Regions from separate parts of the Arthrobacter sp. B055-34 genome, predicted to be linked through region 1. Evidence: predicted binding sites of a transcription regulator. Region 1 holds the regulator's gene; the other holds the start of a gene.

Region 1 (4,127 bases):
ATACGCCACTCCTTGGTGTCGGGCAGCAGGTGGTCTACCAGAATGCCCAGTTTTCGCTGCGGCCCCGGACTGAACGCCGTAACCGCCGAAGCCAGGTCATCGACGCCGTGGAGCGGCTCGACGACTATGCCTTCGACCCGAAGATCGTGGCCCCACACCTTCTCGACGAGTTCGGCATCGTGCTTGCCTTCGACCCAGATCCGGCTGGCCTTGGCCACCTGCGCGCGCAGTCCTTCTACTCTGACTGATCCTGAGGCCGTCCGCTGCGGACGTGCGACGGCGGCAGCGGCCATGGCAGGAACTACCTCCACGGGTTCACCTTCCAGCAGAAAGCCGAAGCCCAGGGGGAAGGAACGTTTCTTTCCCCGCCGGTCCTCCAGCGACACCAAGTGGACCCCGCCGGACTTCTCCACGCGCACCACCGCACCTACCCAGCCGCTTTCGACGTCCTCCAGTACCAGTCCGGGTTCGGCCCCGACCTTGCGAAGCTGACGCGACTTCGGAGCGGATAGATCCTGTGGTCCCCAGCCGTAGCTGCTCATCGGTTGTAGTCCTTCGGTCACGCAGCTATCGGGTAGCTGCTGGCGATCAGCGGAGCCGCCGATAGGTGCATGGCAGCCTGACAATGCTAACAACGTGCCAAAGGTATTAGACTTAGCACTTGGACGTGTTGAGTGCTAACCGGCATGTCTACTGCAGCCGTACGAAATCAGGAGGTGCCCAGTGAGCGAAGGCCGTCGGCTCGAGGTGCTGCGCGCTATCGTGGAAGACTACGTGCATTCGCGCGAACCCGTGGGGTCCAAAGCACTGGTTGACCGCCACCATTTAGGTGTTTCCTCGGCAACAATCCGCAACGACATGGCTGCTCTGGAAGAAGAAGGCCTGATTGTCGCTCCGCACACTAGCGCTGGCCGCATTCCAACGGACAAGGGCTACCGGCTCTTCGTCGACCGGATTTCGGATGTGAAACCGCTCTCCTCCGCAGAACGCCGTGCCATCCAAGCCCTACTCGAGAGCGCGGGCGACCTGGATGATGTCATGGATCGCACCGTGAGGTTGTTATCCCAGCTGACCAATCAGGTAGCCGTGATCCAGTATCCGCGGCTGGGGCGTGCTTGCACCAGGCACATCGAGTTTGTCCTGCTCGCACCGCAACAGGTCCTCGTTGTCTTGATTGCCGACAACGGGAAAGTTGAGCAGAGGGTCATTTCCCTGCCTGATCCCGTCACCGATGAAGAATTATCCGATCTCCGATCGGCCTATCTCTCCGAATTGGCCGGGCACCCCCTCGATTCGGTGGGCGGGCTGCTGCGGAACGGGTTGAAAGACGTCAGACCCGGCACGGAGGCTATCGTGCCACCGCTTTCAGCGGCCTTGGAAAATCTTGCTGCAGCCACACAAGAGGAACGTATCCTCATGGCCGGCACGGCCAACTTGGCCCGTTCCCCCATGGATTTCCCGTTGAGTATCGGACCCATCCTCGAGGCGCTCGAGGAACAGGTGGTCCTGCTTCGCCTGCTGTCGGAGATGCAGCAGGACGCCCGCGGGATTTCCGTACGCATTGGACATGAGAACCCGTACGGTTCGTTGGTGGAAACATCCGTGGTCGCAACAGGCTATGGTCCGGGTTCTTCAGCCAAGCTGGGCATCCTCGGTCCAACCCGGATGGATTATCCAACTACTATGGCCGCCGTGCGCGCCGTAGCCCGTTATTTGTCACGCATCCTTGCCGGATAGGCAGCCGGCCAACAAGCAGCAACATGGGCAGCGGGAGCCGCTGTCCGCAACCGATTCCCAGGAAGAGAAGTAATACAAGGTGAGCAACCACTACGACGTACTCGGTGTCAGCCGCGATGCCACTGCTGAGGAAATCAAGAAGGCCTATCGGAAACTGGCTCGCAAGCTCCACCCTGATGTGAACACCGGGCCGGAGGCTGCGGAACAGTTCAAGCAGGTCAGCCATGCGTACGAGGTGCTGTCGGACCCGCAGAAGCGGCGGGTATATGACACCACAGGCAATGAGAACGGCACGGACAGCGGCTTCGGCGGCGGCTATTCGGGTGCTGGGTTCGCCTTCCAGGATATTTTCGAAACCTTCTTCGGTGGGCAGGGCACTGCCGGACCGCCTTCGCGCACGCGCCGCGGACAGGACGCACTGATCAATGTCCGCATCGATCTCAAAGATGCCGTGTTCGGCGTCAACAAGAAGATCGAAGTGGACACCGCCGTCGTTTGCCCCACGTGCGACGGCAGCTGCTGCCGTCCCGGCACGAGCCCGCGGACCTGCGACATCTGCGGCGGTTCGGGCCAGGTACAGCGTGCCGTCCGCTCCATCTTGGGGCAGGTCATGACCGCCGCTCCCTGCGGAAGCTGCCAAGGCTTCGGCACGATCATTCCCGACCCGTGCAACGAATGTAATGGGGAGGGGCGCATCCGCAGCCGCCGCTCGCTGACCATCAAAATTCCGGCAGGTGTCGGAACGGGCACCCGGATCCAGCTGGCCGGGCAGGGTGAATCAGGTACGGCAGGCGGCCCCCAGGGCGACCTCTACGTCGAGATCCGTGTTGCCCCGGATAAGAATTTCATCCGTGAGGGCGACGACCTCCATGTGACGATGGCGGTACCCATGACGGCTGCGGCCCTCGGTACGGATGTGGACATGGACACGTTCGACGGGACGCAGTCGCTGAACATCAAGCCTGGTACCCAGGCGGGCGAGGTCATCACCCTCAAGGGGCTTGGGGTGACGCATCTGCGGGGCTACGGCCGCGGCGATCTGAAGGTCCATGTGCACGTGGAAACGCCCACCCGACTCGATTCCGAGCAAGAGGAACTGCTGCGCCAGCTGGCGGCGTCGCGCGACGAGCAGTTCACCGAGGGCAAGCTTGCGGGCAGCGGCAGCGGCGTTTTTGCCCGGCTGCGGGACAAGCTCGGCAATCTCTAACAGTGACCAATCCCGTTTTCTTCACCGAACCTGGAGCACTGGCGGAGGTGGCATCCGGTGAGGAATTCGTCCTGACCGGTGCCGAGGCCAGGCATGCTGTCGCGGTTAAGCGTCTGAGCCCCGGCGAGAGCGTGGACGTCGTGGACGGACGGGGCATGCGGCTTTCCGGAACGGTCGTCTCGACGGGTACGGAGAGCCTGACCGTCTCCGTCGAGACAGTTGCCCCGGAACCCGCGGCACCCTTCCGGCTTACGCTCGTCCAGGCGTTGGCCAAGGGCGACCGTGATGAACTTGCGATCGAAGCTGCCACGGAATTGGGTGTGGACGAGGTAGTTCCCTGGCAGGCCGAACGGAGTATTGTCCGCTGGCGCGACGCCAAGGCTGCCAAGGGGATGGCGAAGTGGGAATCGACTGTCCGGTCCGCCGCGAAGCAAGCGCGCCGCGCCACAGTTCCTGACGTCGCGCCGCTGGTTGATTTGAAATCGCTCTGTGGACGTATCGGCGAGAGCAGGTTGGCGCTGATCCTCCACGAGGACGCGCGGCTGTCGCTGGCAGAAGCGGTCCAGAGAAGCGGATTGGAATCGGAAGCAGACCTGGAGCAGAGCATTCTCATGATCGTCGGGCCCGAGGGCGGCATGAGTCCCCGCGAGGTCGAGCAGATGCGTCAGGCGGGGGCGGTGCTGGTGATCCTGGCCCCGCATGTGCTCAGGTCCTCAACTGCCGGGCCGGCCGCCGTCGCGCTGCTCAGCGAGCGGCTGGGCCGCTGGAACTGAACGCCGTCTGGCCCGCTTACCTGACCGTGAAAACCTTGCTGTCAGCATTCTGAGGCTCCTCGGTACGGCCGCTCGTGTCCTCGTGGAAGACCGTAACCCGGTATGTGCCAGGATCGAGCTCCTGGCTGAACCGGAACTCACCGGTTTCACCCGCAGCTGAGTCAACCTGCACCGTACCCTCTTCGAGGATGGTTCCTTCACCGGTGTCTTCCGCCGACTCCAGCCGCGAAATGCGCCAGGACAATTGGGATTCAAAGGCTACACCGCGCCCGTAGACCTCCACCCGTCCTTCAGCGGAAGCTCCATGCTGTGGATCAATGATCCAGATCGGTGCACTGAGATTGGCGTCGCGGGACATCGGCTCGCCGAGCTCCACATGACCGAATGCCTTGTAGCCGGAATGCCCGTCA
Region 2 (4,127 bases), on a different contig from region 1:
CCCGAAACTTCAGACCGCCACGGCGTCCACCGGGCCCACATGGCCGCGTCGAAATCCAGCGGACTCGGCCTGATCATCCTGGCCACCGTACTGGCGCTCGCCGTCGGCGTACTGTCCTTCTTTGTCCTGCCGCTGCTCGGAGCAGGCGGCGCAAGCACGGGGCTCCAAGCCACCGCGGCGCCCTCGGCCAAGTCGGCATCCCCGAATGCGGCTGAGGAAACGACCGAAGCCACGGATGGCGCCGGCGAACCAACTGTGGACGCAGCGGGGACGGCCACAGAGCCTGCCGGAGAGTCCATGGAGGACGCCACCACGGAGCCCGCCGAGGAACCGACCGAGGAACCCGTCGACGAGGCTGCCGAAGCTGCCGCTGCCGTGAATAAAGCTGATCCGGTGCTGATCTTCAACAGCGTCGGCGTCACCGGGCTTGGCGGCGCGGTCTCGCAGACGGTCACGTCCGACGGCTGGGCCGTCGGGGTAGTGGATAACTGGCAGGGCACGCCCATGGCCAACTCCGTGATCTTCTACAACCCCGGCCAGAGCGCCAACGCGCAGGCGCTGGGCGAACTCCTGGGCATCTCCGACCTGCGCGAGACCGGGCAGGGAGCAGTATCCGAGTATGTCACCGTGGTGCTGGGTCCTGGATTCCAGCAAAACGGCTGACCACGTCCCTGTTTGGCCCGTCCGGAGATACGTCCGCGGCCACTGTTACACCTCCATAACATTCTCTGTGCCGGCGCTCACACCAGTGCTGCGGCATGGGTAGAGTGAGCGCATCTCCGCCGCCGGAAACAGAGGCGGCGGGGCCAGGTCTAGAAATATGGAGAGCAATATGGCGCAGGGAACCGTCAAATGGTTCAACGCGGAAAAAGGCTACGGCTTTATCACCGTCGATGAAAACGAAGCTGACGTATTTGTGCATTGGTCCGCCATCCAGATGGACGGTTACCGCTCCCTTGAGGAGGGCCAGCGCGTTGAATTCGAAATCGGGGAAGGGCAAAAGGGTCCGCAGGCTGAGGAAGTGAAGTTCGCTTCCTGATCTTTGCCAAATTACGACGGCGGCGTGCGGCTATTGATTTAGCCGCACGCCGCCGTCGTATGCAGTTCTAAACACCGCCCCCGGCTGCTTGGGCGGGATGCCTGCTACTCCTTGAGCGGAACACCCTTGGCATCGCGGCGGAACATTTCGGCTCCGACCAGGATCATGATGCCTTCGACGAAGCCCCAGATCGCACCGAGACCGAACGTGACGATGGTGACGACGATCTGCACGATCCCGATGCCGACGTAGCCCAGATAGAAGCGGTGGATGCCCAGTCCGCCGAGCAGAATGCCCAGCAAGCCGCCGATCAGGCGGGACTTCTGTTCCGGGTAGCCGGCGTAATACGGCTGGGCCGGCTGCCCGTAGGGAACCTGGCCGTACTGCGGCTGCGCGTAGGGATTCTGGCCAAGCGGCTGCTGGCCGTGAGGCGGTTGTCCATAGGGCGCCTGTCCCTGCGGCGGCTGGCCCGGTTGGGGCTGCCCGTACGGCGGTTGCCCCTGTTGTGGCTGCCCGTACGGCGGCTGGCCCTGCGGTGCTTGGCCGTACGGAGGCTTTCCTCCGGGCGCCTGTTCACCGGGCATATTGCCCAGGGGCTGTGTGGGACTGGTGCCCGCGCCCCGCAGTGGCTCGGTGGGATTCTCCCCGCGGGATGGTCCGGGCTGGTCCTGCCCGGCTTTGTCCTGCTTGCCGTCCGGATTTTCCGACATGTTCTTTTCCTTCGGTATGTGATGGTGCTGCGTGACTACCTACAATCTACGGCGCGGCACGGGCCCGGACTATCGGGGGGCACCCTGATCTTCGTGTCAGTGGCGGTCAGGGTGTTACGCGCTCTGTGAAGCTGTCCAAGTAATCCTGGCTGCAGCTTGCACTCGAGGGTGGTGAGTGCTAATTATTGTGTTAGCACTCTCGCTGGTTGACTGCTAAGCAGTCGGCCGACGGGGGAGAGTGAAAAAATCCAAACCACTGGGATGAGGGTGGCGGTGCGGCGTAAAGAGATCGCCGTCGTCGTTACCCGTCCGTCGCGGGCATCGCAGTGGTTAGCAGTCCTGGTTTATCCAAGGCTGCGCCCGCTGTCTACTGTCCAGAAGGGACGTATGCCGCCATGGCAAAGATCATTAGCTTTGACGAAGAGGCCCGCCGCGGCCTCGAGCGTGGACTGAACATCCTCGCTGACGCAGTTAAGGTCACGCTCGGCCCGCGTGGTCGCAACGTTGTCCTCGAAAAGAAGTGGGGCGCTCCCACGATCACCAACGATGGTGTTTCCATCGCCAAGGAGATCGAGCTCGACGATCCGTACGAGAAGATCGGCGCAGAGCTCGTCAAGGAAGTTGCCAAGAAGACCGACGACGTCGCCGGTGACGGTACCACCACCGCAACCGTCCTCGCCCAGGCCCTGGTCAAGGAAGGCCTGCGCAACGTTGCCGCCGGTGCCGATCCGCTGAGCCTCAAGCGCGGTATCGAAAAGGCTGTTGACGCTGTCACCGCCGAACTGATCTCTTCCGCCAAGGAAATCGAGACCAAGGAGCAGATTGCTGCTACCGCCTCGATCTCTGCAGGCGACCCGCAGATTGGTGAACTGATCGCTGAAGCTCTCGACAAGGTCGGCAAGGAAGGCGTTGTCACCGTCGAGGAGTCCAACACCTTTGGCCTGGAGCTCGAGCTCACCGAAGGTATGCGCTTCGACAAGGGCTACATCTCCGGCTACTTCGTCACCGACGCAGAGCGCCAGGAAACGGTCCTCGAAGACCCGTACATCCTGATCGTCAACTCCAAGATCTCCAACGTGAAGGACCTCGTTGCAGTTCTGGAGAAGGTCATGCAGTCCGGCAAGCCGCTGCTGATCATCGCCGAAGACATCGAGGGCGAGGCTCTGGCCACCCTGGTTGTCAACAAGATCCGTGGCACCTTCAAGTCCGTTGCCGTCAAGGCTCCGGGCTTCGGTGACCGCCGCAAGGCTCAGCTGGCTGACATCGCCATCCTGACCGGTGGCCAGGTCATCGCCGAGGAAGTTGGCCTCAAGCTGGAGAACGCAACCCTCGAACTGCTGGGCCAGGCCCGCAAGGTTGTTGTCACCAAGGACGAGACCACCATCGTTGAAGGTGCCGGCGACGCCGAGGAGATCGCAGGCCGCGTTTCCCAGATCCGCGCCGAGATCGACAACTCCGATTCCGACTACGACCGCGAGAAGCTGCAGGAACGTCTGGCCAAGCTGGCCGGCGGCGTTGCAGTCATCAAGGCCGGTGCCGCAACCGAAGTTGAGCTCAAGGAACGCAAGCACCGCATCGAGGACGCTGTCCGCAACGCGAAGGCTGCCGTTGAAGAAGGCATCGTCGCCGGTGGCGGCGTTGCCCTGATCCAGGCCGGCGCCAAGGCGTTCGCCAACCTGAACCTTGAGGGCGACGAAGCAACCGGCGCCAACATCGTCAAGGTTGCCATCGATGCTCCGCTGAAGCAGATCGCCTTCAACGCTGGCCTCGAGCCGGGCGTTGTTGCCGACAAGGTCCGCGGTCTGCCTTCCGGCCACGGCCTGAACGCTGCAACCGGTGTCTACGAAGACCTGCTGGCTGCCGGTGTGAACGACCCGGTCAAGGTGACCCGCTCTGCTCTGCAGAACGCGGCTTCCATCGCCGGCCTGTTCCTCACCACCGAGGCCGTTGTCGCTGACAAGCCCGAGAAGAACGCTCCGGCCATGCCCGGCGGCGACGACATGGGCGGCATGGGCGGTATGGGCGGCTTCTAGGAAGTCCGGCGCAAGCCGCTTCCAAGCCGGTCATCATCTGACCAGTTCCAACAGGAAGGCACGGTTCCCGATCGGGAGCCGTGCCTTCCCGGGTTAAGCCTCGGCCAGTTCGGTGCTCAGGTTCTGCCGGGCCTGCGCCAGCCAGAGCTTGCGGGCGGTGTCCGTCCGATACAACGGCTCCAAGGCCAGCAACCGGCGGACGACGGCGGCGCGGCCGGCTGCGAAATCAGCGTCACCGACGTGCGCGTACTCTTTCCGGACTGCGGCGAGGTAGCGGCGGTAGTTGTCCGGAGGGCTGCCGAGAATCGACAGGTCCGCATCGCACAGCATGGCTCCGGACGCGTC

What was found. The regulator HrcA, encoded in region 1, represses chaperone genes, less so after heat shock. The targets are predictions, from matches to a motif close to TTNGCACTCGNNNNNNNCGAGTGCNAA.
Region 2: a site for HrcA is predicted at 1,940-1,966, ahead of groL (chaperonin GroEL). Genes of this name have one in related genera too.

The regions. Positions count from the first base shown of each region.
Region 1 covers NZ_JBNHFQ010000014.1:5,353-9,479, forward strand. Annotated here, with positions in the region: gene AC5RWO_RS19890 (DUF3097 domain-containing protein) at 1-542, opposite strand, end outside; gene hrcA (heat-inducible transcriptional repressor HrcA) at 724-1,737, shown strand; gene dnaJ (molecular chaperone DnaJ) at 1,817-2,944, shown strand; gene AC5RWO_RS19905 (16S rRNA (uracil(1498)-N(3))-methyltransferase) at 2,947-3,717, shown strand; gene AC5RWO_RS19910 (Gmad2 immunoglobulin-like domain-containing protein) at 3,734-4,127, opposite strand, start outside.
Region 2 covers NZ_JBNHFQ010000017.1:16,254-20,380, reverse strand. Annotated here, with positions in the region: gene AC5RWO_RS21035 (LytR C-terminal domain-containing protein) at 1-663, shown strand, start outside; gene AC5RWO_RS21030 (cold-shock protein) at 833-1,039, shown strand; gene AC5RWO_RS21025 (TM2 domain-containing protein) at 1,144-1,749, opposite strand; gene groL (chaperonin GroEL) at 2,145-3,782, shown strand; gene AC5RWO_RS21015 (DUF4031 domain-containing protein) at 3,876-4,127, opposite strand, start outside.